2 regions of the Arthrobacter sp. 92 genome follow, and region 1 is predicted to be linked to the other one. Evidence: riboswitches for the same ligand, from Rfam matches in the RefSeq annotation. Region 1 holds a riboswitch; the other holds the start of a gene.
What was found. Region 1 has a riboswitch for cyclic di-AMP ahead of ACP4XC_RS04415 (C40 family peptidase). Riboswitches for the same ligand answer to the same signal wherever they lie in the genome.

Region 1 (15,518 bases):
ATTACGTGCCTACCGGCAAGGTCAAGTGGTATGACAAGGAAAAGGGTTTCGGATTCCTCGCAGGCGAGGACGGGCAGGAAGTATTCCTGCCGAAGTCAGCCCTCCCCGAAGGCGTAACCGAGCTCAAGGCCGGCACTCGGGTGGAGTTCGGCGTGGCCGATGGCCGCAAGGGTGCCCAGGCGCTGGGCCTCCGGGTCCTTGATAAAATGCCGTCCATCGCCAAGGCAAAGCGGGCCAACCCCAAGGACCTGGCACCCCTCGTGCAGGATCTGGTGACTGTGCTGGACAACCTCTCAGGGACGCTCTCCGCTGGAAAGTACCCCGAAGGCAACAAGAGCAAGGCCATTGCCGTGGCCCTGCGTAAGGTCGCCGACGAGCTGGACGCCTAGGCAGCCCCATGACTCCGCAACCTGATCAGCGCGAGCCCAAACCTGCGGCCAAGCCACGGGCCGGCGTTCCGGTGTGGCGCACCGGCAAACCCGACGCAGTCCTCGCCGCGGCCGTGGACGTTGCCCGAGAAGCGGTGCAGGGCATAGCGCCGGCCGAGCAGATTGGACGGCATCTCGGAGCCAAATCCGAAGGGGACCGCCTGGTGACGCATCTGTTTGAGTCCAAACTGGCCGGGTACCAGGGATGGCAGTGGTATGCAGTGCTGACCCGCAACTCGCGGTCCAAGCTCATCACGGTCAACGAGCTTGGCCTGCTGCCTTCCGAGGATTCCATCCTTGCGCCTGAGTGGGTTCCGTGGGCGGAACGCGTCCGCCCGGAGGACGCCCAGGACGAGGAATTCGGCGAGAGCCGGGCCGGCGAAAGTGCCGCAGCGCGTGACGCAACGGCGGCGGACGGCGACAATGCGGACTCGGGCGCTGCTGAAGAAGGTGCTGCTGAAGAAGGTGCCGCTGAAGTAAGTGCAGGGGAAGAAAGCGGGGTCGATGTGACCGCCGGCGATGAAGTTAACGGCGCCGCGGTGGAGCTCATCGCCGCAGCGGCGGCCGAGGCTCCCAGCCTTGAGTCCGGGAACGACGAGGAGCCAGACTCCGGGGCCTTGGACGGGCAGGCGCCGGACACCCACGGGCACCTGGACGATTCCGCCGGCGAGGCTGACTAGCAGTTGGTGCGGTTCGGGGATATGCACCATGGAGGCTGGATATGATGTCCACCTTCAAGTCCCTGCACATACTTAGCTACCGGATCTGGTTCGCCGGCGCCCTGGTCTCGAATATCGGCACCTGGATGCAGCGAACGGCGCAGGACTGGCTTGTCTTTGCCCACTTGACCGATCATGACGCCGGGGCCATGGGAATCACCATGGCCCTGCAGCTCGGACCCCAGCTTTTCCTCGCGCCGGTTGCCGGTTTGATAGCCGACCGCTTCAACCGCAAACGGCTCCTGGTGCTGACTCAGTCCTCCATGGCGCTGCTCAGTGCCGGACTGGGCATTCTTGTCATCTCAGGCGCCGGACAGCTGTGGCACGTTTATGCCTTCGCCCTGTTACTGGGCCTGGTTTCCGCGGTGGACGCCCCCGTGCGGCAAACGTTCGTGTCCGAGCTCGTCCGGGACGATTACCTCCCCAACGCCGTGGCACTGAACAGCGCATCGTTCAACGTGGCCCGCATGATCGGCCCGGCAGTGGCAGGCGTCCTCACCGTGGCGGTTGGACCGGGCTGGGTCTTTCTCATCAACACCCTCACGTTTGTGGCCCTGCTGGTAAGCCTGTGGCGTATCTCCGCTTCCTCCCTGCGGATCATGCCGCGTGCGGGCGCCGGCAAAGGCCGGATCAGGGAAGGGCTGCGCTATGTCCGCTTCCGGCCGGACATTGTGGTGGTGCTGGTGGCCGTCTTCATCGTTGGCACACTGGGACTGAACTTCGTGCTGTTCATCGCCGCCATGGTCGGCACCGAGTTCGGCCTGGACGCCAGCGCTTTTGGCCTGATGAACTCCATCATGGCCATCGGCTCGGTGGCGGGCGCCCTGCTATCGGCAGGTCGCAAGAAACCCCGGCTGCGGATCATCTTCGGGGCTGCCGGGGCGTTTGGGCTCACCTCAGGCCTGGCCGCGCTGGCACCCAGCTACTTCTGGTTCGGAGTGGCCCTGGTGCCGGTGGGCCTGTTTGCGATCACCATGATGACCAGTGCCAACGGCTACGTCCAAACCACCACGGACCCCGTCATGCGGGGCCGGGTGATGGCACTCTACATGGCCATTTTTATGGGTGGCACCCCCATCGGCGCCCCACTGGTCGGGTGGGTCGCCAACGTGGCCGGCCCTCGCTGGTCCATGGCCGTCGCGGCAGCCTCGGGGCTGATCGCCTCGGCGGTCGGCGTCCTGTGGATTGTCCGCGCCAAGGAACTGCGGATCACCTTCAACCGCCGTGCCCGCGGATTGCGGCAATTCCACCTCGTGTCCGGCCGCATAACCCGGAACGGCGCCGCCCCCGGCCGAGGCCCGGACGACGCCGTCGAAGGCGGAGGCGGAGGACCTACTTCTTGAGCTCGCCCACCACGTAGTCGATGCATTCCAGCAGCGAGGCAACGTCCTCGGGGTCGATGGCCACAAAGGTGGCAATCCGCAGCTGATTGCGGCCCAGCTTGCGGTACGGCTCGGTGTCAACAATTCCGTTGGACCGGAGCACCTTGGCGATGGCGGCGGCATCGATCGAGTCGTCGAAGTCGATGGTTGCGATGACATTTGAGCGGTCCTCGGCCTTGGCCACGAACGGAGTGGCGAACCCGGAGTCCTCGGCCCAGGAGTAGATCCGGCCTGCGGAGTCGGCAGTGCGTGCAGCCGCGAAATCGAGGCCGCCGTTGGCGTTGAGCCACTGGACCTGTGCATCCAGGGTCACCAGGGTTGCCAGCGCCGGGGTGTTGTACGTCTGGTTCAGGCGGGAGTTGTCGATAGCGGTCTGCAGGTCCAGGAAGTCCGGGATCCAGCGCCCGCTTGCCTTGATCCTGGCGGCGCGCTCCAGCGCCGCGGGGGAGAAGAGGCCCAGCCAGAGTCCGCCGTCGGACGCGAAGTTCTTTTGCGGAGCGAAGTAATAGACATCCGATTCCGCGACGTTCACGTCCAGGCCGCCGGCAGCCGAGGTCGCGTCAACCAGCACCAGAGACCCCTCGTCGGCACCCTCGACGCGCTTGACCGGAGCCGCAACGCCTGTGGAGGTTTCATTCTGGGGCCACGCGTACACGTCAACCCCCGCCTCGGCCCGAGCCGCCGGTCGGGTCCCGGGCTCGGACGTGATGATCGACGACGAGTCCAGGAACGGCGCCTTGTTGGTGGCCGAGGCAAATTTGGAACCGAACTCCCCGAAGGAAAGGTGCTGCGCCTTCTTCTCCACCAGACCGAAGCTGGCGATGTCCCAGAAAGCAGTGGAGCCGCCCACCCCGAGGATGACTTCATATCCTTCCGGGGCGCGGAAGAATTCGCTCAGTCCGTTACGGACTGAACCCACCAGGTTCTTCACTGGTGCCTGGCGGTGTGAGGTTCCGAGCAGGGTGGCCGATGCGGCCGAGAGTGCCTCGATCTGCTCGGGGCGGACCTTGGAAGGCCCGGCGCCGAATCGTCCGTCCTTGGGCAGGAGGTTGGCGGGGATAGTGATGCTGGTGTCGCTCACAGTGGCTCCAATTTTCGGCGTGGACGTGGGGAGGCCCGGCAGTAAGGGTGTCTGCAACGGAGACTTCCTTTTTATTCTGCCTGACGGCCGCATGGGGGCGGGAACGGCGGGCGTCATAGTCCAGTCATTGAGACGGCCCGCGGGGCCTTCACCGGGGGCCGGATAATTATCCGGAGTAATTCAAAATAGGCTAAGCTGTCCATGACGTACGGCGGCACGCGCCGGGCCTCCCCGGTGGCTGCCTTGGGCTCACGAACCGGATCGGATGATCAGCCCCGCACGCTGTACGGTGGGATTGACGCAAGGATTGTGCTCGAGGAGCTGAGCTGGATGACGGATCTGATCGACACCACGGAGATGTATCTTCGGACTATTTTGGAACTTGAGGAAGAAAACATCGTGGCCCTCCGAGCGCGGATTGCCGAAAGGCTGCGCCATTCCGGGCCCACCGTTTCGCAGACCGTTGGCCGGATGGAGCGTGACGGCCTGGTGGTCGTTTCCGGGGACAGGCACCTGGAACTCACTGAGGCCGGCCGGAAACGCGCCACGGAGGTCATGCGGAAGCATCGGCTCGCCGAGCGGCTGCTGGCAGATGTGATCGGTCTCGATTGGGCGTACGTTCATGATGAGGCATGCCGGTGGGAACACGTCATGAGTGAACGCGTGGAGCGGCGAATCTTCGAACTGCTCAACCATCCGACCGTTTCCCCCTACGGCAATCCCATCCCGGGCCTCGCCGCCCTCGGCGGTCAGCCTTCCGAACTGTTCACTGACGGTGTGATCAACCTGCTCGATGCCATGACCGGCTACGGATCCGATTCCCGCATCACGGTGAGACGCTTGGCGGAGCCGATCCAGGTGGAACCGGAGCTCTTGCTCCAGCTTGAAGAAGGTGGAATCCGCCCCGGAGCCAGGCTCTCCCTGGAGCGGGTGGGGGAGTACATCTCGGTGCGGGTGCCGGACATCGAAGGGGCGCTGGAATTGCCGCCGGAGGTTGCGGCGCACGTATTCGTCACCGTCAGCTAGGTCGGCACTCGTAGGACCACCCATAAGTTACTCACACCGGCGATAACGGAATTATTACCGTGTTGATTTATCCCCTATAGTTGGGGACTAGCGCCGATACTAAAGCGTTACCTGATCTGGAGCCGAGCTCTGCCAGCGGATCAGCGGCACGAATCACCTACTGGCAGAGGCGGGGGAACCACCAGCGGCCGCTATGTGCGGTCTTGGGGTGAAGTCCGTCAGTGCGCAAGTCCTCTCCGACGAAGGAATCCTTGGGATACCTCTGTGCTGGAACGGCTTGCGGGCCGCGGGCCGGGTCTGAAACTCTCTGACCCGAATCCGACAGCTAACTCCGCAGGCTATCCAGAGAGGAACATTCTTGACCACGCAGACCGTGAGGGGCCGACGCCGCGCGGCAGGTCCTGCCCCGGAGTACCCGGTGAGCGAGGCTCCCGCGGAACGGCCTCGTGACGCCCATCGTGATGCGCGCCGACGCCGGACTCTGTTTAGTCAAGTGACCGACTTCGCCGCCGCGAGCGGCGTCGGCCAGAAGGCCGGCATTGCCCTCGCCGCCGCGGGCCTGGTCCTGACCGTGGCCCTTCCGTCCACCGGTCCCATGTTGAGCGCCGCCGAGACGGGAAATTCCGCCGCGGCAGCTTCGGCCACAGCCCAGCCGGAAGTTTCAGCTGCCGCGGGGGCCAAGATCGATTTCAACCGCACTTCTGTTTCCACCAAAGGGGACCCGGACGGCAAGCTCAAGCAGCTCCTGAGCGCCCAGTCCGTCGGAACCATAACCCGAGCATCGTCGTCGGGGACCTTGGGGCCGCCCCTGGACCAAATGATTGCTTCCTCGCCCTTTGGCTTCCGGGTAAGCCCGATCACCGGCGGGGCCGGCGAATTCCACCGCGGTCAGGACTACGCCGCCCAGTGTGGAACGGCGGTTCATGCCGCCGCCAGCGGGACCGTCACGTTCGCGGGATGGCACCCCTATGGCGGTGGAAACCGCGTGGTGATCGACCATGGAAACGGCCTTGAGACGACGTACAACCACCTCTCCTCATCCTCTGTCCAGGTGGGCCAGAAGGTCTCCCGCGGCGACGTGATCGCACTGAGCGGGACCACCGGTGCATCCACCGGCTGCCACCTGCACTTCGAGGTGATGGTCAACGGAGACGTCGTTGACCCCCTCGGCTGGCTCTGAGCAAATCGATGGCTAACTCTCAAATTCCTGTGACACTCCGTGATCTGAATGTGACATTGCCGTCCAACTGCTGTACCGTTTGAAGCACGCCAACTTTTCCGAAGTTGGCGCTCTTGAGTGGATTGCCTAACTCTGCCACCGCTCAAGGTCCGTTCGCATGACATCGTCTGGCAGAGGCGGGGGAACCAATTTTGGTCTTCGCAAGAAGACCTTGGGGTTAAGTCGCAAAGCTTCCCAGGAAGCCGAGTGGCCGGGTGACTCCCATCCGAATCCGACAGCTCACCTCGTAGGCATTGGGAGAGGCTACCTTCGTGTCTTCACGCCACAATGCTGCGCGCCATCGCGCGCAAATGGTTCGTATGAACCCCTTGAGCTCGGTGTCCAAGGCTGTGACTGCTAACGCCGGGACCGTAGGTCGCCAGGCTGCCGTGATCGCAGCTGCATCCGGACTTATCCTCAGCGCTGGACTCCCGGCTAATGCCGCGGATGCCAACGTCGGGGTGTCAGCGTCCACAGAGTCCGGGTCACAGTCGGCTGAGCTTGCTGTTACGGCGGCTCCCACCGCGACTGTTTCCTTCGAGCGTCCGTCCGTGACCACGAAGGCGGCGCCCAAGGCTGAAACGCTTCGGGCACAGTCCACCGGATCGCAGACAGCCGATGCAGGCTCCACGGGGGCTGCCACACCGGGCAAGCTTTCCGATGCCGCTGCGTCGGCCGCCGCTTCCGGACTTGCTGCAATCGCCTACACCGGCATCGGCCACCCCTACGTCTGGGGCGGCACCACTCCCAACGGCTGGGACTGCTCAGGGTTCACCCAGTGGGTCTACGCCCAGGCCGGCATCAGCATCCCCCGCACCAATGCATGGAACGCCATGACGCCCACCGCCACCCCGGCGCCGGGCGACCTTGTCATGCAAAACGGCGGCGCCCACGTGGGGGTCTACGTCGGCAACGGCATGATGATCAGCGCGCTGAACCCCTCCGACGGCACCCTGCTGCTTCCGGTGTCCGCGACGGGCACGTCTTCGTACTACACCATGCGCTAAAGCACGCGCTACACCGCTCAACCGCGCGTGCTTTCCATGCTGCACGCGCACTTCGCTAAATCACCCATTCGGGCCGTTCCGGCTTACCCCCAAGATGCCGGAGCGTCCAAAAACCGCGGCCTGCCATCGCAGTCTGAGGAAAACGAAAGAGAGAAATAATGACTACTCGTGCGATCGCACGGCACCGCGCCGAGGCCACCAAGACCAACTCGCTTGCTGTCATTGCCAAGGCTGTCGGCGACAACGCCGGCGGCATGGGCCGTCAGGCAGCGGTTATCGCTGCTGCTTCCGGCCTTGTCCTGACCAGCGGAATCGCAGCCAACGCTGCAGACACCAACGTTCAGCGCGAAGCCACCTCGGCATCCACCCTGGAAGTCCAGTCGGCCGCTCCGGCTAACATCTCTGCTGCTTCCAGCATCGCCATCTCTTACGAGAAGCCGGCTGTCTCCACCTCCCCGGCACCCGCCGTCGAGGCTCCGAAGCCTGTTGTTGCGGTTCAGGAAGCACCCGCCCCCGCCGCGGCACCTGCCGTTGCAGCTACCGCAACCGTCGCCGCTCCGGAAGCCCCGAAGGCAACAGCAGCGGCCAGCGGACTCGGCGCCTCAATCGCCGCAGCCGCCTACGCTCAGCTTGGTGTTTCCCAGGATTGCACCGCCCTGGCCACCAACGCTCTGGCAGCCGTTGGAATTAACTACCACGGCTGGCCGGCCGGTTACCTGTCCCTGGGCCGCACGGTGAGCGCTGCTGAAGCACAGCCGGGCGACCTCGCCTACTACCAGAATGGCGGCATGGGCATGGCCCACATCGCTGTATACGTTGGCAACGGCATGGCCGTTCACGGCGGCTGGAACGGCGGAACCACCGCGCTGTACAGCGTCAACGTGGGCTCCGGCCCGGTCTTCATCCGCGTCGGCGGCTAAATACCCTGCAGCGATGCTGCCAGAAGGACCCCTGCACTTGCGGCAGGGGTCCTTCTTTGTGTGCCGGAGTGTCAGTTCCTTTCCACCGCGGGAGGGAACATTCAGGTGACACGGCGATGATTGAGCGGCCCGATTACGTGATATGGGTCTCCTATGTTTACTCTTGTGGTGTCGATCCATAGCCCGGACAAGCAGAGGGCAGCCGGCCCTCGAGCCCCTGACGGGTGCGGCCGTGAAGAGGTATGTGCATGCGCACTCTCGTTCTTAATGCTGGATATGAACCGCTGGCGGTAGTGACCTTCCGCCGGGCGCTGGTCCTTGTGCTCACCGGAAAAGCGAGCGTGGTGGCCGAAGGCGACGATCCTGTCGTCGGGCCGCAGGAGATTCTGGGCCGCCCGTCCGTGATTCTCCTAAACCGCTACATCCGGCCCCGCTATAACGCCGTCACGGCGGTCAGCCGGCGGGGCGTTCTTCGCCGCGACGGCCACCGCTGCGCTTACTGTGGCAAGGCCGCCCACACCATAGACCACGTTCAGCCCAAATCGCGCGGTGGCGCGGACTCGTGGGAGAACCTGGTTGCCGCATGCCTGCGCTGCAACAACGTCAAGGGCGACCACACGCCGGCCGAGATGGGCTGGAAGCTAAGGTTCGTGCCGGCCCCGCCGCATGGCACGATCTGGCAGATCAAGGAACTGGAAAAGCCCACTCCAGCGTGGGATCCGTTCCTCTTGCCGGAATCAGCGGCCTGACTTCAGCTGTGTGGCTTCGGGCCGCCGGACCGGATTCTGCGGACTGAGGCGCTCGGCAGGGCCGGTTGGACGTGGCCGGATGAATCGTGCCCTGCTTGTGCAGGGTTAGGCTGGCGGTGTGGAGTTTGATGCTGTGATCCTTGCGGGCGGCCGCTCGTCCCGCCTGGGCGGTGTGCCAAAAGCGCGTCTCGTTTATGAGGGTTCCACCCTCTTGCAGCGGTCGATTGTGGCCGCCCGTGGTGCACGGGCCATCGCCGTGGTGGGTCCGGATCCAGGAACTCTTCCACCGGGGGTTCTGAGCTGCCGTGAGGAGCCACCTTTTGCCGGCCCTGCCGCGGCCATCGCCGCCGGCCTGGCGGCCCTCGACCGAGGCCTGGGCGCTGAGCGCGCGGAGCTGACTTTGATCCTGGCGTGCGACATGCCGCGGGCGGAGTGCGCGGTACGTGCCCTCCGGAGCGCCCTCCTTGCAGCCGCTTCAGATGTTCGCGCCCCTGCGATCTCCGCCGACGGACCGGCCGGTGGAGACGTCCACCCTGAAACGGCGGCTACGGGCTTGCCAACCGGCTCGGACGGGGTCATCGCCGTGTCTGCAGACGGGCGGAAACAGCCGCTTGCGGGCTTTTATAGCACGCGCGTGCTAAGAGAATCCGCGGGTAAGCTGGAGCAGCGCGGCGCCCTAAGAGGAGGCTCTGTTTTCGCCTTGCTTGCTAGGCTTGACCTGCGGGCTGTCACCGTCCCCGCAGGCTCCACGGATGACGTGGACACGTGGGACGATGCCTCCGCACTCGGGGTGTCCGGGCAGGGTTCATGATTTGTGGAACTGTGCCGTGTCACCGCAGCTGGAATTGAACTTTGGAGGCCGCCGTGAAAACCCAGGATGAAACGCTGGAGGAGTGGTGCCGTGCGCTGCTTCAAGCCTTCGAACTCGAAGGCGTCGAGGTGGACATCAACGAGGTGCTCGCGCTGGCTGGGGTGGCAGCGCACGCAGTGGTTCGCCCGGCGGCTCCACTGACGACTTTTATTGCGGGATTCGCCGCAGGGATGGCATCGGGCTCCGGCCAGGTTCCGGATGCGGAGTCCATGCAGGCGGCCATGGGAGTGGCCAGGGCGCTGGTGCAGGACTATGCCGGCGTTCCGCAAACCCCCGAACCGGCGGACACGTCGCGTACCGGGGCCGCGGCGGAACCGTCCGTCGAGGGGAATCCCAGGACATGACCGCTGCAGCTCCGGACGGCAGCGGCGCTGCCAACGAAGCGGCAGCGCGGGCTGAACCCGAAGAGGACGAACCCGAACAGGACGAACTCGAAGACGCTGAACCCGAAGAGGGCAGCGTGGGCGCCGTTTCCGGCGCGCACACCCACCTCGCACATAGCTGGCAGGAGGCCAGGGCCGCCTCTTTCGAGTGCGCGACCCCGATCCCGGCCGGACAGGTCCCGCTCCGACTTGCGCTGGGGCGTATAGCCGCCGCCGACGTCACCGCACTGCAGGACATACCGCATTATGCGTCGTCCGCGATGGATGGCTGGGCTGTCAATGGCAGCGGGCCCTGGATCCTGGCCGAGCCCGGGCACCGGCTCGCCCCCCACCAAGCCAGCCCCATCGTGACCGGCGGCCTCATTCCGCCCGGCGCCAGGGCGGTGCTCCGGAGCGAGAGCGGCGTTATCGCCGCGGACGAGGAAGGATTGCCCCTCCTGGTGCTCGGCGGTGGCGCACGCCCCGGGGACCCCCGCAACGGGCAACATATCCGTAGGGCGGGTGAGGAAGCAGCCGCCGGGGACGTCTTGATCAGGAGCGGAACAAGGTTGAATCCCGCCCACCTGGCGCTGGCGGCGCTGGCGGGGCACGACACTGTCCTGGTTCAAGGGAAACCGGTGGTTCGGCTCCTTCTGACCGGATCGGAAGTGGTGGTCGATGGGCTTCCAGGGCCGGGAAAGGTCCGGGATACCTTCGGGCCGCAGCTCGCCGCCGTGGTGGAAATGCTTGGCGGAATCGACGCGGGGCAGGTGAAAATCGGGGACGATTACGAGGAATGGCTCGCTGCCCTGGAGGACGTCAACCTGGAAGACGTCAACCTGGAAGACGTGAACGCGGAAGAGGTCCTCCGGGAGGATACGGACCCCCAGGAGCGCAGCGTGGAGGAAGCCGTCGTGAAGCACGCCACGGTACCTGCCGACGTCGTCATCACCACCGGGGGGACGGGCCGATCCGGCACCGACCATCTGAGGCGTGCCGTGGAGGAGTTGGGTGGGCGGCTGATCATCGACGGGATCGCCATGCGTCCTGGACACCCGGCCGTCCTGGCCGAACTGCCGGACGGGCGTTTCATTCTGGGGCTCCCTGGCAATCCCCTCGCCGCCATGATGGCTCTCTGCACAATCGGTGCCCCGCTGTTGGCGGCGCTGGGCCACGGCAGCGTTCCGCCGGTGGGCGAAGTTCCCAGCGGCGCCATGCTCGAACCCGATCCGGGCCGGACCCGGCTGATGCCCTTCAGGCTTCTGTATGGCATGGCATCCCCGGCACAACACACCGGCCCCGGCATGATGCGCGGGCTCGCAGCGGCCGATGGCGTACTGGTGGTTCCTCCCCACGGTGTGCAGCTTGGGGAGATGGTGCCGGCCTTCGCCCTGCCTTGGGGTCCGCCGATTCCGGCACCGAGCCCACCGGCGGCCAAACCCAGAACTTCCGTTCGCAAGCCGGGGCGTAAGGCCGCCGGAAGCGACGGACCCGTGGACTGGAGCGCACTCCTTGGTTGACAGCCGCCCGCTGGTGCCCCGGCACACTGCTTGCAATGATTGTTCTATGACCAGTCCCGGCCCGGCATTTAGGAGGACATCGTGGCCCGAATGACACAACGCCGCAAGGTCCACAGGTTCGTCCTGGACGGTTCAGCCCAGGCCCTTGAGTTCCCGGTGAGGCACCGGGAGGACGTGCTGGCAGTTGAAGAACCCCTGGAAATACGGCTGGGGTCCCTTCCGTTCACGGTGACCATGCGGACGCCCGGTGATGATTTCGACCTTGTGGCCGGATTCCTGGTTTCGGAAGGCATTATCTGGGCCCCAGAACAACTGGTGTCACTGCGTTTCTGTGCCGGTGAGGACGAGAACGGAGTGCAGACCTTCAACGTGGTGGAAGCCCGGCTAAGGCCCGACGTCGAACTGCCGGAGCGGGGGCGCAATATCTTCACGTCAAGTTCCTGTGGAATCTGCGGCACCGATTCGATCGATGCCGTCCGGAAGTCATCGCATTTCAGCCCGGCAGCGGACCCTCTGACACTGCCTGTGGAGACCCTCGTCGGATTGCCCGACAAGCTGCGCGCTGCCCAGGCGGTTTTCGAAACCACCGGCGGGGTCCATGCAGCAGGACTGTTCCGGATTACGGAGGACGGTGACAGCGAGCTGCTCTGCGTGCGTGAAGACGTGGGACGCCACAATGCCGTGGACAAAGTCGTGGGCTGGGCCCTTCGCGAACGGCTTCTGCCGCTGACGGGCACGGTGCTCCAGGTGTCGGGCCGGGCATCCTTCGAACTCGTTCAAAAGGCCGCGCTCGCGGGGATCCCGGTGCTGGCAGCGGTCAGCGCACCGTCCAGCCTCGCCGTGGAGCTCGCGGAAGCAAGCGGCATGACACTGGCCGGCTTCAGCCGCGGCACAACCCTGAATGTCTACGCGGGGCGCCACAGGATCACGGCTCCGGCCGCCGTGCCGGGATAAGGAAAGTGCTTGGCTAATGCGGTTCGAGGAAGTAGATTTTATCCATCGAATGGACACGCCGATCCGCTCCCACGGTTGCGAATGAGCAGTTAACGAAGCGGGTGCGCCTAGGCTGGATACGACGGCCACGCAGGCACTGCGCGGTGCCCCCCACATCCCCGCATTTAAAGAGGACCACATTGCATGACGACCGCCGGCTCACGGAAGTCCGTCTCGACCGCTTTGTGCGGGAACGTATCGATGCCGCGGTGTACACCCGCAGCGTACCGCTCACCCTGAGCAGCTGGGACGCGCCGGACGAACCGGTCTCCGTGATGGAGGCCCTCCGCCACGAATTCGCGCCCCAGGCGCACGGGGCTGCCTGGGGCAGGCCGTGGGGCACCACATGGCTTCGGCTGCAGGGTGAGGTGCCCGATTCCTGGGGCACTGCCACCGACACCGCCGTGGAGATCGTGGTGGACCTGGGCTTCACCACCGAAATCCCCGGCTTCCAGTGCGAAGGGATCGCGTGGCGCCCGGACGGCACCATCATCAAAGCCATCTCACCCCGTAACCAGTACATCCCGCTCAAGCTGCTGGGCAGCGGGATGGCCGTGGACTTCTACGTCGAGGCCGCCGCGAATCCGGACGTCGCCCAGGGCTGGACTTTTGCGGCCATGCCCTACGGGGACAAGGCCACAGCAGGCAGTGAGCCGTCCTACAGACTGGGCACCATGGCAATCGCCGAGCTGAACCAGACCGTGTGGGAACTCCAGCAGGACGTGTGGACCCTGGGCGGGCTGATGCACGAGCTGCCCATCGAGCTGCCCCGCCGCCATGAAATACTGCGGGCCCTCGAGCGCATGATGGACATCATGGACCCGGACGATGTTCCCGGAACTGCCGCCGCGGGGCGTGCGGCACTGGCGGAGGTCCTGGCCCGCCCCGCCTATGCCTCCGCGCACAAACTCGTGGCCACCGGCCACGCCCATATCGACTCCGCATGGCTCTGGCCCGTCCGGGAAACCATCCGCAAATGCGCCCGGACTTTCTCCAACGTCGTGGCGCTGATGGACGACTCGCCGGACTTTGTCTTCTCGTGTTCATCAGCACAGCAGCTGGCCTGGATAAAAGAGTTTTACCCGGAGTTGTTTGGGCGGATCCGTGAAAAGGTCAAGGCCGGCCAGTTTGTTCCGGTGGGCGGGATGTGGGTCGAATCGGACACCAACATGCCCGGCGGCGAGGCGATGGCCCGGCAGTTCGTTGAAGGGAAGAAATTCTTCCTCGACGAGTTTGGCGTGGACTGCCAGGAGGCCTGGCTGCCGGACTCGTTCGGCTACTCCGCGGCACTGCCGCAGATCGTCAAGGCAGCCGGCTCCCGCTGGTTCCTGACCCAGAAGATCTCCTGGAACCAGGTCAACAGAATGCCGCACCACACCTTCAACTGGGAGGGTATTGACGGAACCCGCCTGTTTACCCATTTCCCGCCTGTGGACACCTACAACTCTGAACTGAGCGGACGGGAACTGGCGCACGCCGAACGCAACTACCGCGACCACGGCCGCGGCACCGTGTCGCTGGTGCCGTTCGGCTATGGCGACGGCGGTGGCGGACCCACGCGGGAAATGCTTGCCGCCGCCCGCCGGACGGCCGATCTGGAAGGCTCCCCGAAGGTGCGGATCGGCACGTCGGCCAGCTTCTTCACCGAAGCCCAGGCCGAGTACTCGGCGCTGCCTGTCTGGGTGGGAGAGATGTACCTGGAACTGCACCGGGGGACCTACACCAGCCAGGCCAAAACCAAGCTGGGGAACAGGCGCAGCGAACACCTCCTGCGGGAGGCCGAATTGTGGTGCGCCACTGCAGCGGTGCGGGCCGGCGGCGCATTCAGCTATCCGGCGGCGGAGCTCAAGCGGCTATGGCGCCTGGTGCTGCTCCAGCAGTTCCACGATATTCTTCCCGGGAGCTCCATTGCCTGGGTGCATCAGGACGCAGAGCGTAACTATGCGGCGATCTCCGGCGCCCTGGAGGCCATCATCGCCGAGGCAGCCGAGGCCATGCTTGGCGAAGGCACGCGGGCATTCCTGCTCAATGCCGCGCCGCACGAACGCGATGGTGTTCCGGCGCTCGCCGCTGCCGAGGTGGTGCGCGCTGACGATCCCGTGGTGGTTACCGAAGCGGACGGTGGCTACGTCCTGGACAACGGCCTCATCAGGGCGGTCCTGGATTCGAACGGGCTCCTGGTCTCCTTGAAGGACCACGCCAGCGAGCGCGAGGCCATTGCCCCCGGGGCGTTTGGAAACCACCTCGAACTCCACCGCGATACCCCCAACGAGTGGGACGCCTGGGACATCGATGAGTTTTACCGGCGGAACGTCAGCTCACTGACGGAAGCGCATTCGGTGACGCTGGAGCGGGGCGGCTGGGACGCCGTCGTGGTTGTGGAACGGCTGGTGGGACACTCCACCATCACCCAGCGGATCTCACTGGAGGCAGGGTCGGCGTCGCTGGGCATCACCACCGCGGTGGACTGGCAGGAGCGGGAAAAGCTCCTCAAGATCGGGTTTCCGCTGGATCTGCGCGCAGACCGGTCGGCGTCGGAGACACAGTTCGGGCACGTGTACCGGCCCACGCACGTGAACACGTCGTGGGAAGCCGCCAAATTTGAAATCTGCGCCCATCGTTGGATCCATGTGGGGGAGCCCGGATACGGCGTCGCGGTAACAAACGGCTCCAGTTATGGGCACGACGTGACGCGCACCGTCCGGGACGACGGCGGAACAACCACCACCGTCCGGGTGTCCTTGCTGCGTGCCCCGAAGTACCCGGACCCCACGGCGGACCGCGGCCGGCATGAGCTGCAGGTGAGCATCAGGCCCGGAGCGGGCATCGCCGATGCCGTGGAGGAGGGCTACCGCACCAACCTGGCTCGCCGCGTGGTGAAGGGCGCCCATCCCGTGGCCCCGCTTTTCACGGTGTTCAACCAAGGCATCGTGATTGAGGCGGTCAAGCTTGCGGAAGACGGGTCCGGCGATGTCATTGTGCGGCTGTACGAGTCGCTGGGCGAACGTTCCACCGGAATGGTGGCGGCTGGCTTCGATGTCCGCTCCGTGACGGCCGTGGATCTCCTGGAGCGGCCTGTCGAGGCGCCGGGTGTTGTGGTCGGACACGATTCGGCGGGGTTGACCCTACGCCCGTTCCAGCTTGTCACGCTGAGGTTTGCGCGCTGACGGTGCCATGGAATGGACGCCGGGGAGGAGCCTACGACAGGTTTAAAAAAGCTGAGTGGGAGCGGTCCCGAAGG
Region 2 (15,518 bases), 140 kb from region 1:
CCCGGAGCCTGGTTTGCGCACTGAACCGCGCCTGTGGAGCGACACTTGGATTTGGCATGGTTCCCCTAACCGTTGCTGCCCCACACGGGCCGAGTGATTCACACCCTACAATATTGGACGTCCCACCTTCAGATACCCGCGGGCGTAGGCTGTTGCCATGACGGCGCAAGTTGAACGCGAATTTGATGTCATTGTGATCGGCGCGGGGGCGGTGGGCGAAAACGTCGCGGACCGCGTGGTCCAGGGCGGCCTGACCGCCGTGCTGATCGAGGCCGAGCTGGTGGGAGGCGAATGTTCCTACTGGGCGTGCATGCCCTCGAAGGCACTTCTGCGCCCTGGCACCGCGCTCCACGGCGCGCAGACCGTGCCGGGGGCGGCAAACGCGGTGACCCGCACTCTCGATGCGGCGGCGGTGCTCAAACGCCGGGATTACTTCACGTCCAACTGGCAGGACGACAGCCAGGTCAAGTGGGTACGGGACACGGGCATTGAGCTGATCCGCGGCCGGGCCCATCTCACCGGCCAGCGCAAGGTGGAAGTGGCAGGGAGGGACGGCGTCACCTACCTGCTGGCAGCGAGGCAGGCCGTGGTCCTGGCAAGCGGATCCACGCCCACCACGCCACCGGTTGAGGGGCTCTCGGGACTCGGGTTCTGGACCACCCGGGAGGCCACGTCCGCCCGGACAGTTCCGGAGAGCCTTGCCGTCATGGGTGGGGGCGTGGCAGGAACCGAGTTGGCACAGGCCTTCGCGCGCCTCGGGTCTGCAGTGACGGTGGTGGCCCGGGGGAGGTTGCTGAGCAACTATCCGGGCGAGGCATCCGCACTGGTGGCCGCCGGCCTTCGCGCCGACGGCGTGGACCTTCGGCTCAATACCGGAACGGAGCGAGTCAGCCGGAACGCCGATGGGTCCTTCAAGCTCGTCCTCGCCGGCGGCCATGCCGTTACTGCCCAAAGGCTCCTGGTGACGACCGGGCGGCACCCCGCGCTGGAGGGGCTGGGCCTGGAGAGCGTGGGCCTGATCTCAAACGGGAAGGGACTGAAACTGCGCACGGACACCACGGGGCTCGTCACGGACGCCGCGGGCAACGCGGAGGGCACGGAATGGCTCTACGCCGTGGGTGATGCGGCCGGAAAGGTGATGCTGACGCACCAGGGCAAATACGCGGCACGGGCAACCGGAGATGCCATCGCGGCGCGGGCCAAGGGGGAGCTGCACGGAACTCCGCCTCCATGGAGCCGTTATGCACAGACGGCAAACGATCACGCCGTCCCGAACGTGGTATTTACGGACCCGGAGCTTGCCAGCGTGGGCCGTTCCGTGGAGCAGGCCCGTAAGGACGGCTATAACGTCGGCTCGGTGGAGCTTCCCATCAATGTTTCCGGCTCCGCGCTGCACTCGGAGAAATACGAGGGCTGGGCCCAACTGGTTATCGATGAGGACAGGAACGTGCTGCTCGGAGCCACCTTCGCTGGTCCGGACGTAGCCGAACTCCTTCACGCCGCCACCATCGGGGTGGTGGGCGAAGTGCCACTTGACCGGCTGTGGCACGCGGTGCCCTCCTATCCCACGATCAGCGAGGTGTGGCTGCGGTTGCTGGAGGCATACGGCCTCTGAAGCGTCTCGCTCCCGTGGAACTTATTTGAACTGACCGGTCAGTTCAGTTAGCCTTAGTGCAGACAACTTTCTGCGAAAGGCTTCCATGCTCTCGGTTCAACAACTCCATGTGAAAGGCCGGCGCGACGACCTGCTCCCGTCCACGTCGCTTCACGCCGCGCGCGGGGAACTCCTGCTGGTGTGCGGCACGGCCCAGGACCAGCGGACAGCGCTTGCGCTCACCCTCAGCGGACGGATGAAGCCAAGCTCCGGCGAGCTGCGGTGGGACGGCAGGGGCGGCGCCAGGGCTGTGCGCCGCGCCAGCGCCCTGATGGATTCCCCCGGAGTCAACGAACCCGAACAGCATTTGAGCGTCCGGGACCTGGTCACCGAGGACCTGGCCCTCATCCCGCGCCGCTACCGGGGCGCCCTCCTCAGCAAGCCCTGGCTTAAGGTCAACCGCTTCGAGGACATAGCCGGACTGTGGACCGAGCAGCTCAAGCCGGGCCGTCGCACCGAACTCCTCACTGCACTGGCGCTCGCCAACCCGGAGACGGACCTCCTCGTGGTCGACTCCCCCGACCGCCACAGCGCGGACCCCACGGACTGGCTCCCCCGGCTTGAGCGGTTGGCGTACGACGACGGCCGGCCGCTCGCCGTCGTCGTCACCGTTTCCGCGTTCCCCGAGGACTGGACCGGTCCAGCCGCGATGATCGGCAATTCGGTCCATCTCTCCGCCCCGCAAGAATCCCGGATTCTCGAAACAGAGGACGCAAAGTGACTGTGCTGCGACTGGCCCGCTCCGAACTCAAGCGCATGACCGGCGGCCTGCTGCCCAAGCTGACCATCCTTGCCTTGACGATGGTGCCCCTGCTCTACGGCGCCGTGTACCTGTACGCCAACTGGGATCCTTACGGCAACCTGGACCAGATAGACGCCGCACTGGTGGTGGAAGACACCGGCGCCGCCGCCAGCAACGGCTCGCAACTGCATGCCGGCCAAAAAGTGGCGGACGCCCTCGTGGAGGGCCACGTGTTCAACTGGCAGGCGGTTTCCTCGGCAGAGCAGGCGGATCAGGGGGTCAGCAGCGGAAAATATGCGTTCGCGCTCAAGATCCCTCAGGACTTTTCCGCGAATCTGGTGTCGCCGGGCAGTTTCGACGCAGCCAATCAGGCCATGCTGAACGTCACCACCAATGACGCCAACAACGCGCTCCTGAGCACCATCGTGGATAAGCTCACCGCGGCCGTCCACGCCAGTGTTGCCAAGGAAGTGGGCGAGGAAACAGCAAACCAGTTGCTCACCGGCTTCAGCACCATCCACGCGCAGATCGGCAAGGCCGCAGACGGAGCAGGGCAGTTGGCGGACGGCGTGAACCGGCTCCACGAGGGCACGGTCACGCTTCACCAGGGGACATCGCAGCTCAGCACCGGTGCCGCCGGACTCTACGCCGGGCAGCTAAAACTGCGCGACGGCGCCAACCAGCTGAGTGCGGGCGCGGCAGGACTGAGCGGCGGACTCACCCAACTCAAGGATAAGACGGCCAGCCTGCCGGCCGATTCCCGCAGGCTCGCCGATGGGGCCGCCCAAGTGGCTGCCGGAAACGCGGCGTTGAACACCAAGGTCCAGGACGTTGTGGGGCAGCTCAACGCCGCGGACCAAGGGCTGAGGGACCGGGTGATCCAGTCCAACAGCCGCCTGATGTCCGCGGGGATCATCACGCAGGCGCAGGCCGACAGCATCCTGGCGGATTTCGATGCCGCCGCCGTGTCCAGTCCCGTGGCGGACGCAAAAGCCAGGATCCAGACAGACGCGGCCCAGCTACAGCTGCTCGCGGACGGCTCCGCTGCCGTGAGCGCCGGGGCCGGCAAGCTGGCTGCGGCCACTCCGGCCCTGACGGACGCCGTCTCCCAGGCGTCCGGAGGCGCTGACAAGCTCTACGCTGGCGCCTCCACCCTGGCGGCGGGCCAGCAGAACGCTCTGGACGGAGCCGCCCGGCTCTCCGAAGGTGCCCGCAAGCTCGACGAGGGTGCGGCGCAACTAGAGCAGGGCGCTGCAAACGCCGCAGACGGCGCGGGCACACTGGCACGTGAGCTGTCCAAGGGTGCCGGCCAGATCCCCAACCCGAACAGTGCGCAGAAGAGCAGCATCTCAAAGGTGATCGCCGATCCGGTCGCAGTCAGCAACGTCTCCCAGGCGAAGGCCAGTTCCTACGGAGCCGGCCTGGCCCCGTTCTTCCTGACGTTGGCCCTCTGGATCGGTATTTTCATGCTCGTCCAGGCCATGCGGCCCATCACCCAGCGCGCCCTCGCGTCGAACGCGCCCTCATGGAAAATCGCCGTCGGCGGCTGGCTTCCGTTCCTGGCCGTGTCGGTTGTGCAGGCAAGCCTGCTCACGCTGGTGGTGGACGTATCACTGGGGCTCAATCCCGTCCACCCGGTCCTGATGTGGCTGTTTATGCTCGCGGCCGCCATGGCATTCAGCGCCATCATCCAAGGGGTCGTGGCCCTGTTGGGATCGCCGGGCAAGCTGGTGGTCCTCATTCTCCTGGTCCTGCAGCTCGTTTCCTCGGGCGGCACGTTCCCTTGGCAGACCACTCCCCCGCCGCTGCACGCGGTCCATGAGCTCCTGCCCATGGGTTACGTGGTAACCGGAATGCGGCACCTGATTTACGGCGCTGACCTGTCCATGATCCTGCCAACTGTGGCGGGGCTGGTTGGCTACACTGTGCTGGGGGCTGCGCTCTCAACGCTGGCCGTCCACAAGCACAAGTTCTGGACCCTCAAGTCCCTGAAACCGGAGATCGCCGTATGAGTATGCCGGAAAGCGGCGAAAAGAAGCTCCGCCCGGGACGCACCAATGCCACCAGGCAGAAGCTGTTCGAGGCCTCAATGGAGCTGATCGGCGAACGCGGGGCGGCAGGTGTCACCGTGGATGAGATAGCGGCGGCAGCCGGGGTATCCAAGGGAACGGTGTATTACAACTTCGGCAGCAAGTCGGATCTGATTGCGCAGCTGCTGCGCCACGGCGTCGACATCCTTCTGGCCCGGCTCCTGAGTGTGCGGGACGGCTCAGCCGATCCCCTCGCCGCAATGGACGAGATGATCGGCCAGGCCATGGACTTCATGGCCGAATACCCGTCCTTCGCCAGGCTGTGGGTCAGCGAGAACTGGCGCACTCCGAGCGAATGGCAGGACACCTTCACGGAACTCAGGGGTCGCTTGCTGGAGGTGATCCGGGCCGCGATCGAGGCCGTTGCCGCCAAGTATCCCGTGGACGAATCCATCTCACGAGGCAGCCTGGAAACGGCCATCTTTGGCGCCTGCTTCGTGGTGGGCCTGGACCGTCAGACGTACAACCCGGAGCGGACCCGCGAACAAAGTGTTGCCGCCATCATGGCAAGCATGCGTGGCTATGTGGTGAAGTAGGTTTCCGTCAGGGAAGATTAGTCACATGCGCCACATGGGTAACAGCGGGAGGATCGCCGTCGCGGCGGCCTTTGCTGCCGCAGGCCTGCTGGTGCTCACGGCCATAACTCTTGAAGAGACCGTCCTGTTCGCGTGCCTGGGGGTTCTTGCCGCCGTCTACCTGGCCTCGGTCGTCCAAGTGGTGGCCCGTGGACGCAACCTGGCATTGCTGGCCGGTGGCGTGGGGACGAGCCTGTTTATCGGTTTCACCATCGCCTTCCTGCGCATGTGGGGACTCGCGTTCAACCAGGATCCGGCTGCCCTGGGGACGGCCGTGACCAGCCAGGATTCCGACATCTACTTCTATCTGGCTGCTCTCTTCGGAGCTGGGACCATGCTCGTCCTTTTCGCCGGAGCGGTCTGGCCGGCAGGCAAGCGGCTCCGTGCGCAGTCCCGCAGACAGGCCGCTGTCCGCAGCCCCGCACGGGCGGCGTCACGTCCCACAGCGCAGGCCACCTATGGACGGCCCGGCTCGCGGTCCGGTGCCACCCGCGCGCCGTCCGCCAAACCGCGGGTTCCCCCGGCCTCCTCGGCCAAACCCGCCGGCAAGTCAACACCCAGGCCCGCCGCGAAACCTCCGCCGGCGTCACCAGCAAAGGCCGCATCGCGGCGCTGAGCGTACCAGCGGCGCTGACCGGCGGTGGCGCCAAGTCCCACCGGCCCGCGGGAGCCAAACACGGCCGTCGCAACCCCGCCCAGCAGCAGGATTCCGCCGCCAATCTCCGCCGGAGACGGGACTTCGCTCAAGGCGAGCCACGCCGTCGTCATGCCCACCACGGGAACCAGCAAGGTGAAGGGGACAACCGCGGACGACGGATACAGGCCGAGCAGGCGGTTCCAGATCCCGTAGCCCACCAGGGACCCGAAAACTGCGGTATAGACGGCGCTCACGACCGTGACCGGCTGCAGGTCCGCCAACACTCCACCCACGGCGTCGGGACCGTCGACCAGCAGGGACAGTGCCGCCAGCGGAAGCGGAACCACCGCGCCGGACCACACCACCAGCCCGAGCCCCGACGTCGCTTTGGCTTGCCGGGCGACGATGTTTCCGGCGGCCCACGACAACGCGGCCGCCAGCACGATGATGAGGGGAAGGACGGGCGCCACCAAGCTGCGTCCCACTCCCACCACAGCCAGGCCGGCCACACCGAGCACGACGCCGGCCAACTGGGCGCGTTTAGGGCGTTCGCCTAAAAGGCCGGCAGCCAGCAGGACCGTGAGGAGCACCTGGGCCTGCAGGACCAGCGAGGCAAGGCCGGCCGGCATCCCCAGGCCCATGGCGAGATAGAGGAGGCCAAACTGACCGGCACTCATAAAGAGCCCGACGCCGAGGATCGCCCGCCAGCCGACGTCGGGCTTTCGAATGAAAAAAATCCAGGGGAACACCACCAGGACAAAGCGCATGGCCACGAAAAGCAGTGGCGGCACTTCCGTGCCATTAGCATGCAACCCCATGTCTATGGCCACGAAGTTGACGCCCCACAGTACGGCGACAAGCACCGCCAAGGAGGAATGACGCAGGTTCATGCTCCCACTGCGCCACTCCCGCATAGAATGGGCGGCACCTGGCGCGGACCGGCGGTTCTCCCGATGAGAAGCTCTGGCATTGTCCGTTGGCCGCGCGGGGTCACAAGTTCCGGGGGCGTTCTTCGGGGGTCCCGCCCGCATTGCCGCGGCTGCTGGTCCCGCCGCGGTTTACGGAAGTGTCCGCGGCCGTTCCCTCACGCTGCTCGGCAACAGCCTCCTCGTGGGCCGAAACCGCTCCCTCACGCTGCTCGGCAACAGCCTCCTCGTGGGCGGGAACCGCTCCCTCACGCTGCTCGGCAACAGGCGCGTTGGGGGTCTCCTCGGTATCGGACACGTTCCGCTCATGTTCGGCGCCGCGCTGGTCGGCGGTGATCACGTCCGGATCCAACTCGTCGGCCTTGCGCAGCTGCTCCTGCGAGGAGGTGCGCACGTTCGCCGCTTCCTGCTGCTTGTCGCGAGCTTCCCGGCGAAGCCGTTCTGCCTCGACCTCGGCTTGTTTCGCGTCAGCCTCGGCACGGGCCGCCTTCGCCTCGTGCTCCCTGGCGCCCAGCTCAGCGGCCTTGGCTTCCTCACGCATTTCAAATGCGCGGTTGCGGTCCGCCGCCACCTTGCGTTTACGGTTGAGGTAGACCACCGCCGCGATAATAGCCAGCACTACGACGACGCCGATGATAATCCCCACGATTTGCCCCGAATTCACGATCTTCGCCCTTCCCCTGGCCCGTCCCCGTATGCCTCAAGTAAACATCACAAACAATCGCCTGACCATGAGCCTGCGCCGCAGGCGGACGGTGTGAGCGTCCCTAGTGGGCGCGGGGCACTTTGAAATGAGTGAGCCGGGCGTCCTGGCCGTCGAGTTCGGCCCAGGTCTTCTCGGTCTCCAGCACCGTCAGCCCACTGGTGGGGAACCGGGTGGCCACGTCCATGTAGGCGTCGTGGTTGGAATCCCGCGACGCCAGATGCATGGCAAGATCCTGCACGCCGGGCATGTGCGAGATGACCATCAGGGTGGTGACCGTGTCTGGAACATGGTTGATGACGGTCAGCATACGCAGGGCGGAAGCTCCGTACAGGCCGTCCTCAAGCTTGGGCGTCGGCGCCTTGTCCCCCAGGGCGCTGCACACCCACGTGCAGGTCTGCCGGGTGCGAAGCGCGCTTGAGCAAAGGATGAAGTCCGGAACCACACCGTGTTTGAGGAGCCACTTGCCGGCCAAGGGGGCCTCCAGGTGCCCCCGTTCCTCCAGCGGGCGTTCATGGTCCGCGACTCCGCCGGGCCAGTCGGCCTTCGAGTGCCGCATGAGGATCAGCCGTCTCTTGTGATGCTCGCTCTTGTGATGCTGGCCGTCGTGATGGTCGCTTTTGTGATGCCCGCTCATGCACCAATCCTAGTGCGGCAACCAGCCTGAACCCGGAGTGGCTGCCGCCCGGTGCATTCCGACCGAGTCAGTCCTCGAGCACAAACGTCACTTCCAGCACAACGTGCCAGGCCACGATGCCGCCGTCCTTGATCTCGACTTTCTGTTCCTTGACCCAGGCGCCCGTGACGCCCCTCAAGGTCTTGTGGGCACGATCGACGCCTTCCTTGATGGCGGCTTCGAAAGAAGTAGGCGAGTTGGCGCTCAGGGTGGTGATGCGGGCAACAGACATGATTTCCTCCCAATAGTCGGATGAACGGTCCGAGACTACGCCGGGGCACCCTGCGCCAACAGGGTCAAAGGGCCGCACCTCCGCCGCGGACGCACAAACGCCTCTGGCACGGATGCACGAAGGCGGCACTGTGCAAAGTCAGGGCGCTGCTGCGCAGCGGCAGATACCGAAAGCGCCCGCCCCCAGTATGGGAACGGGCGCTTTTCGCGCGTCGCTTGGGTCTAGATGGAGTATTCCGGAGCGGCCCAGACAACAACCTCCGGGTGCTCATAGAAACGGTAGCCCTGGCCGCGGACGGTGCGGACGGTATTGGCAAGGCGGCCCAGCTTGGAGCGCAGCCGACGGATGTGGACGTCGATGGTGCGCTCATTCGGGACTTCCTCGGCGTTGCGCCACAGCCCTTCGAGCAGCTCGTCGCGGCCCACCGTCCGCGTGCCGTTCTCCACGAGGTAGTTCAGAAGCTCGAATTCCTTGAAAGTAAGGTTCAGGGATTCCCCGTCAAGGTGGACTTCGCGGCGGGCGAGGTCGATGAGCACGCCGGATGGGCGCGGATCCTGCGGCTGCTGCAGGCGGGCGGCCTCGGTCCGCTGGCGGGAGTTGACGGTGGGGTCACCAAAGGTGGAACGGACGACGTCGAGCGCCGAACCCGGGGCGCTGGCAGGGGCCACCGCAACAGCGGCGTAGCTTTCAGCGCCTGCCACCAGCGACTGGGCGTAGGCACGGATTTCCTGGGCAAGCTTGGCAATGGAGGTTCCCGCTGCGGCTGCGGTTTCCTCATCGATGCCCATGTAGAGCACAAATCCGCGGGCCACGTTGTCGTTCGCAACGGGACGAACTCCGCTGGCGCCGGCCCCTGAGATCACCGGGGTGGGAGCAGTCTGCGGGGCGGGCTCCGCGGGAGAGACAGCACGGAGCTGGCCGTAGGAGTTCGGGTTGTAGCCCTGCGGTGCGTAGCCGGGGGCGGGGAAGCTGTTGCCGGGGGCTGCCGGCGGGAACGACGGGCGCGCCCCGAAACCCTGGCGAAGGCCAGAGGCCTGGCCGCCCTTGTTGGCGTTACGGACGGAGATGTGGACGTATCCGGATGCAACTGACATGGAATGCTTACCTCAATGTGAATGGCCGTCATCGCGGCTCGAATGCTGGCTTTCCCCGCAATGAGATCTGGGGAGGGGCGCCCGACGCTGGGCTGGGGGCGAATGCCTAAAAACTTCTCGGGGTGGGAAGTTAGGCGTGCATTCGACAACAGCGCTTCTCGACGCCAGCGGGTGGGCTGGACCGGAGTTCTGCGGCTGCAGGTGCTGTTGAGTTCTTGTTCACAATTGAAGTGTGCAACGTAACAATGAAAACTTGCAAGTAACAATGGACATCAAAGTCCGCATAGTGAGACAGGATCCCGCTTTGTGGCCCAAATCACGATTCTGCAAGGCAAATAAAAGCCGGTGATTCTCGGTTGAAATCGAGCAGAATAGGCATTCTAGCGAATATTATTCTCCCTCATCCCAATTCCTGGACTTGATATTCATCGCATGCTCATATGCCCAAATGCTGCCCGCCCTGCTGGCGATGTCCAGGAACCAAGCGGTTCCGGAACCCCTCGGGCTCCGGAACCGGCCGGTTTGGTTCACCGGGCGCGGTCCAGAGTCAGTTGTTCTGCCCGGTCGACCCGGTGGACGCAGTGCTCATGAGCTGCACTGTTTCGGCCGGGAAGCCGGTGGACTCCTTGGCGGCGACGATCCTTACCATGGCACCCGAGACGATATCCGCTACGGTCAGCTGGCTGGTGCTCCCGCCTGCCGCCTGTTGACGCCTCTGTTGCTGGTTGCTCACCACTACGTCGGAACCCAGCGAATATGTCCGGCTGAACCCGTCAGCGCTCTTGACGGTGACCGAATCCGCACTGACCTGACTCACCGTTCCGGTCTGTTCGACCTTTGTGACGTAGGCGTTGTCCTGGAGGACGACGAACTCGGAGTGGACGGCGGCAGACAAACCGCCCATCCCGCTCAACCCGTCCGGGGCAAAGTTTCCGGGACCGCCCTTGCCGGACATTCCCCCGCCTGGAAAGCCTCCTTGAGTGCCGCCGGCCTGTGCGCCCCCAGCTCCGGGCATCCCGCCTTGCAGGGCATTGCCGCCGGCCGCATTGGCTGAAGCGGAACTGGATAATGCGTACACGCCCACGCCGGCACCGCCGGCCAGAACCACCGCGGCTCCGGCCACTGCCAGGCCCCGCTTCAGGGTCCAGGGCTTGCCGCTCCCTGCGACGCCGCCCTTCGGGAATGTGCCTGCCGCGGGCGGAGCTCCCCAGCCTGCGGACTGCTGCGCGGCCCCCCAGCCTGTTTCCGGGCGCGCCTCCGGAGCTGGAGCCCCTGGTGCCGGCGGAGCTGCCCACCCGGGTGCAGGCTGGTCTGCCTGTGGGTGGGTCCGGTACTGCGGAGCAGGCTGAGAAAGCGGCGCCTGCTGCCCGGCTGCGGCGGGATTCCGTTCGGATCCGTGTGTGGCTTCCGGAACAGGTGCGTCGTGCTGACCATTCATGGTGTTCTCCTTCGGGTGCGAACTTTGTCCCTCCCAGAGTGGAAAGGCATCCTGTGCACCGGCTGTGCGGCACAACAGGGTGGCCTGTGACCTTCCCGACCCCTGGCGTGTCCCGACCAGGGGTGAAACGGCACATCAGGGGGACCGGCAGTTTCCAGCTCGCTAGGCTGGGATTCACAGCCGGCGCACAGTATCCCCAAAGCGGCGGCTAACCAGCAGATCGGAGAGTTGTCATATGGCCACTTCGCACTCCACCACCAACAACCTTCCCCAGCTCACCCACCCGGACGGCTCACCCATCCGTGCCCTGGTGGTTGACGACGAGCCCAGCCTGTCCGAACTCATGAGCATGGGTTTGCGGATGGCGGGATGGTCCGTGGCGGTGGCTGGCGACGGGCCGGAGGCCGTGAAGCTGGCCAAGGAGTTCCGCCCGGACGTCCTGGTGCTGGACGTTATGCTGCCAGGTTTCGACGGCGTTGAGCTGCTGAGCAGGATCCGCGCCTTTGCGCCCGAGGTTCCGGCTTTGTTCCTGACCGCGAAAGACGCCGTCCAGGACCGCATCACCGGCCTGGCCGCAGGCGGTGACGACTATGTAACCAAACCGTTCAGCATGGAGGAAGTGCTGTTGCGCCTGCACCGGCTGGTCCAGCGCTCGGGTGTCGCCGCCATGGATACGGCCGAGTTGGTAGTGGGCGATCTTGTCCTCAACGTGGATACCCGGGAGGTGACCCGCGCCGGGCAGGAACTGCAGCTCACCGCTACTCAGTTCGAGCTGCTCCGGTATCTCATGGAGAACCCAAAGCGCGTTGTCAGCAAGGCCCAGATCCTGGATCGGGTGTGGGACTACGACTTCGGCGGCCAAGCTAACATCGTTGAACTCTACATCTCGTACCTGCGCAAGAAGGTGGATGCGATCCACCCGCCCATGATCCACACGGTGCGCGGCGCCGGCTACGTCATCAAACCGGCGGATTGAGCGTGCCCACACTTTCCGGTGAAACCCGCAAGGACGGCCGCAGCTGGCTGAACCCGTCCACGTGGCACCTGCGCACCCGGCTGGTCCTTGTGGCCATGGCCTTGCTGGTGGCCATCTGCGGCGCCGTGGGGCTGTTCAGCTATGCCTCCATGGACTCGTTCCTCACGCAGCAGCTTGACAAGCAGCTGGGCCAGGCGTCCCACCTGTCCAATGAAGCCGGGCGGCCACAGCTGGGCAACCCTTCCGGACGGCCCGATCCACTGGAAGGCAGGGGCCAGGGCGTGGGCACCCTCATCGCGCGGATCTCCAACGGACAGGTCAGCAGCGCAGGCCTCCTGGCCTCCGACGCAACCAGGGATTCCCTGTCGCCGGGAGACGAGAAGGCGTTGGCAGACCTCCGCCACGACGGAAACCCGGTGGACCGCACGCTGTCCACCGGCTCCTACCGGCTTGTGGCTGTCGAGGCGCCCTACGGCGACGTGATCGTCACCGGCCTGCCCCTGGCCGCGAAGCAGAATACGCTCACTTCGCTGGTGTGGACCATGGTGGTTGTCTCGCTGGCAGGACTGGTGCTGATCGGCCTGGCCGGAACCGTCCTGATCCGGCGCACCATGAAGCCGCTGGAGCAGCTCTCCGAAGTGGCCACACAGGTTTCGCGCCTCCCACTGGACGCCGGCGAGGTGGCACTCGCGGTTCGCGTACCGCCGTCGAACGCCCATCCCGGAACCGAAGTGGGCAGCGTTGGTCATGCCCTCAACCTCATGCTGGACAACGTTTCGAAAGCCTTGGAAGCCCGGCAGGAAAGCGAAACAAAGGTACGGCAGTTCGTCGCGGACGCCTCCCATGAGCTGCGCACGCCGCTCACCGCGATCCGCGGCTACACGGAGCTGATGCGGATGACCGAGAATTTCACGCCGGACGGCAGGAAGTCCCTGGCCCGGGTGCAAAGCCAGTCCGAGCGGATGACGACCCTGGTGGAGGACCTCCTGCTGCTTGCCCGTCTGGATGAGGGTCAGCCCCTCAAGCTCGCCGATGTGGACCTCACCCAGCTGGTGGTGGAAACCGTCAGCGACGAAAAGGTGATGGCACCGGACCGCGTCTGGCAGTTGGAACTGCCAGAAGAGCCGGTGGTTGTCCGGGGCGACGCCTCACAGCTGCACCAGGTACTGGCAAACCTGCTCTCCAACGCCCGCAAGCACACGGTGCCCGGCACCAAGGTTGTTACCGCGGTGATGAGGTCAGCCGACGGCAGCGCCGTAGTGACGGTGACGGACAACGGAGCCGGCATCCCGCCGGAATTTGTGGACCGGGTTTTTGCCCGTTTTGCCCGGGCGGATGCCGCCCGCACCAGCCCGGTGGGGTCCGGTTCGAGCGTGGCCGCGGCCGGCGCTGCGGCCACCGAGGGGACAAGCGGCCTGGGTCTGTCGATCGTTCAATCGATCGTGGAAGCCCACGGCGGCAGCGTGGAAGTTACATCACGGCCGGGCCGCACGGAGTTCGCTTTCCGCCTGCCAGCGGGAGGGCCGTCGTCCTAGCGGGAGGGCGGTGATCCCAGCAAACCGGAGGTCTGTGTGTAACGAATCGATGCACACCACAGCGCAAGCCGACCCACCGTCGTCGTGATCTCTGTTACCGAAACGTGACTTAACCGCGATACTCCTGTACCGTTTTTATGGTGCGGCCATCGATCTGGCCGCATATCCGGATGGACGCCAAACTCTGCCGCTTCCCGGATTCCTCATGATCAGGCAGAGGCGGGGGACCCAGGTCTCCGGGCATTCTGCATCAGACGCCCTTGGGGTGAAGCCGACACGTGAATTTCCGTGCGGCCGGATGACCTCATCCGAACCCGACAGCTAACTCCGCCGGCATCGAGAGGCAACCATGACTGAATCCCTGCATAAAACACGCCCCGAGCGCGTTTCGCGCAAGTCCCTGCTGCGTGCCAAGCCCTCGCGTCACCGCGCCGAATCGGCCAAGCCCGCGTCCCCCCTGTCCCGGTTCGCCGCCAGCCTGGAGGGTTCCGGCCGCCGGGCAGCGGTCATCACCACGGCCTGCGCTGTGCTGATTGGAGCCGGAGCGGCGGGCCAGGCCTCCGAGCCCGCCAAGCCCGGAATCACCGCGGCCAGTGCCGGCAGCGCCGCCACAACAGCCGACGCACAGTCCACGCTGGCGTTTGAGAAAATCCTGGTTTCGGCCATGCCCGCGCCGGCATCGGTCAGTCTCGAGCCCCAATCCGCCGGAAGCCCTGCCCCGGAGAAGGCCCCGGAAGCCCCCGCACCGGCAACGGCACCGGCACCAACTGCGGCACCCGCCCCTGCGGCCGCACCGGCGCCGGCGCCCCCGGTCGCGGTTGATGACCCCGCCGCCGCGCAGGCCTACGCGGTTGCGCAGCTCCCCACCTACGGCTGGGCCCCTGACCAGATGCAGTGCCTCATGAAACTGTGGACCAGGGAATCCGACTGGAAAACCACAGCCACGAACTCCAGCAGCGGCGCCTACGGCATCGTCCAGTCGCTGCCCGCGGAAAAGATGGCGAGCGCCGGCGCGGATTACCTGACCAACTTCCGCACGCAGATCAACTGGGGCCTGGGCTACGTCAAAGACCGCTACGGTTCACCCTGCGGCGCGCTGGACTTCCACTACGCCAACAACTGGTACTAAGCCAGGCGCCCGCTCCACAACTAACTCACCGGATCTACCATCGGGCAGCTCAACAGCTCGAGGGTCTTCCGCCACTCAGATCCTCGAGGGCCCCGCATCCACGCGATCCGGGGCCCTCGGCGTGCTCCGCGGCCCTCCGCGGGTACGAACGGTGCGCCGCCCAAGTCCGTCCGCGCCACGCCGGACTTGCACAGGCCCTGCACAGCTTCGCCCTAAAGCCCTCATAAGAGCCGGCGTCACAGTTGATCCATGACGCTCACCGACCAGGCCCCAGGAACCCTGCCGCATCCACCCGCCGGCGCGGCCACCACCGCAGGAACGGGCGGCCTTCCCCCCTTCCTTCCCACGGGACGCACCCGCCGCTCCCCGGTAAATACCGGAACCATGGTTCCCGTCCTGGACGTGACCGTCCCGGTGTACAACGAGGAACGGGATTTGGAGCAGTGCCTGCGGCGGCTCCATGCCTATCTGCACGGCACGTTCCCGCACACCTTCCGCATTACGGTGGCCGACAACGCCAGCACCGATGGCACCCTCAAGACCGCTGAGCGGATTTCCCGGGAACTGCGCGAAGTGACGGTGGTCCATCTTGAGGAGAAGGGCAGGGGCAATGCGCTGCGCAAAGTCTGGCTCGCCTCGCCGTCGCCCGTTCTGGCCTACATGGATGTGGACCTGTCCACGGACCTCGCCGCCTTGGGCCCCCTCCTCGCGCCCCTGATCTCGGGCCATTCGGACCTGGCCATCGGCACCCGGCTGACCCGCAATTCACGGGTCATCCGCGGACCGAAGCGCGAATTCATCTCCCGCAGCTACAACTTCCTGCTGCATTCGCTGATGGGGGCGCATTTCAGCGACGCCCAGTGTGGGTTCAAAGCCATCCGCGCCGACATTGCCCAGCAGCTGCTCCCCCACACCCTGGACAACGCCTGGTTTTTCGATACGGAACTGCTGGTCCTGGCCGAAAAGTGCGGGCTCCGCGTGCATGAGGTCCCGGTGGACTGGACGGACGATCCCGACTCCAGCGTGGACATTGTGCAGACAGCAGTGGCGGATCTGCGCGGAATGGCCCGGCTCAGCAAGGATCTGGTGTCCGGACGCATTCCGGTCCCCG

Region 2: another riboswitch for cyclic di-AMP. It lies ahead of ACP4XC_RS03790 (hypothetical protein); the one in region 1 lies ahead of ACP4XC_RS04415 (C40 family peptidase).

What each region holds. Positions count from the first base shown of each region.
Region 1 covers NZ_CP189863.1:942,979-958,496, forward strand. The annotation lists gene ACP4XC_RS04385 (cold-shock protein) at 6-389, shown strand; partial or broken gene ACP4XC_RS04390 (DUF3027 domain-containing protein) at 398-794, shown strand; gene ACP4XC_RS04395 (MFS transporter) at 1,153-2,490, shown strand; gene serC (phosphoserine transaminase) at 2,480-3,610, opposite strand; gene ACP4XC_RS04405 (metal-dependent transcriptional regulator) at 3,941-4,636, shown strand; cyclic di-AMP (ydaO/yuaA leader) riboswitch at 4,772-4,991, shown strand; gene ACP4XC_RS04410 (M23 family metallopeptidase) at 4,995-5,816, shown strand; cyclic di-AMP (ydaO/yuaA leader) riboswitch at 5,965-6,123, shown strand; gene ACP4XC_RS04415 (C40 family peptidase) at 6,176-6,862, shown strand; gene ACP4XC_RS04420 (NlpC/P60 family protein) at 7,021-7,782, shown strand; gene ACP4XC_RS04425 (HNH endonuclease) at 8,031-8,531, shown strand; gene mobA (molybdenum cofactor guanylyltransferase) at 8,650-9,342, shown strand; gene ACP4XC_RS04435 (DUF6457 domain-containing protein) at 9,396-9,746, shown strand; gene ACP4XC_RS04440 (molybdopterin molybdotransferase MoeA) at 9,743-11,284, shown strand; gene fdhD (formate dehydrogenase accessory sulfurtransferase FdhD) at 11,366-12,238, shown strand; gene ACP4XC_RS04450 (alpha-mannosidase) at 12,418-15,444, shown strand.
Region 2 covers NZ_CP189863.1:807,875-823,392, reverse strand. The annotation lists gene ACP4XC_RS03855 (FadR/GntR family transcriptional regulator) at 1-58, opposite strand, end outside; gene ACP4XC_RS03850 (dihydrolipoyl dehydrogenase family protein) at 158-1,615, shown strand; gene ACP4XC_RS03845 (ABC transporter ATP-binding protein) at 1,701-2,375, shown strand; gene ACP4XC_RS03840 (YhgE/Pip family protein) at 2,372-4,408, shown strand; gene ACP4XC_RS03835 (TetR/AcrR family transcriptional regulator) at 4,405-5,022, shown strand; gene ACP4XC_RS03830 (EamA family transporter) at 5,518-6,588, opposite strand; gene ACP4XC_RS03825 (hypothetical protein) at 6,689-7,288, opposite strand; gene ACP4XC_RS03820 (SixA phosphatase family protein) at 7,392-7,964, opposite strand; gene ACP4XC_RS03815 (dodecin family protein) at 8,032-8,235, opposite strand; gene ACP4XC_RS03810 (winged helix-turn-helix domain-containing protein) at 8,457-9,329, opposite strand; gene ACP4XC_RS03805 (hypothetical protein) at 9,877-10,767, opposite strand; gene ACP4XC_RS03800 (response regulator transcription factor) at 11,003-11,743, shown strand; gene ACP4XC_RS03795 (HAMP domain-containing sensor histidine kinase) at 11,746-13,278, shown strand; cyclic di-AMP (ydaO/yuaA leader) riboswitch at 13,461-13,628, shown strand; gene ACP4XC_RS03790 (hypothetical protein) at 13,628-14,407, shown strand; gene ACP4XC_RS03785 (glycosyltransferase) at 14,657-15,518, shown strand, end outside.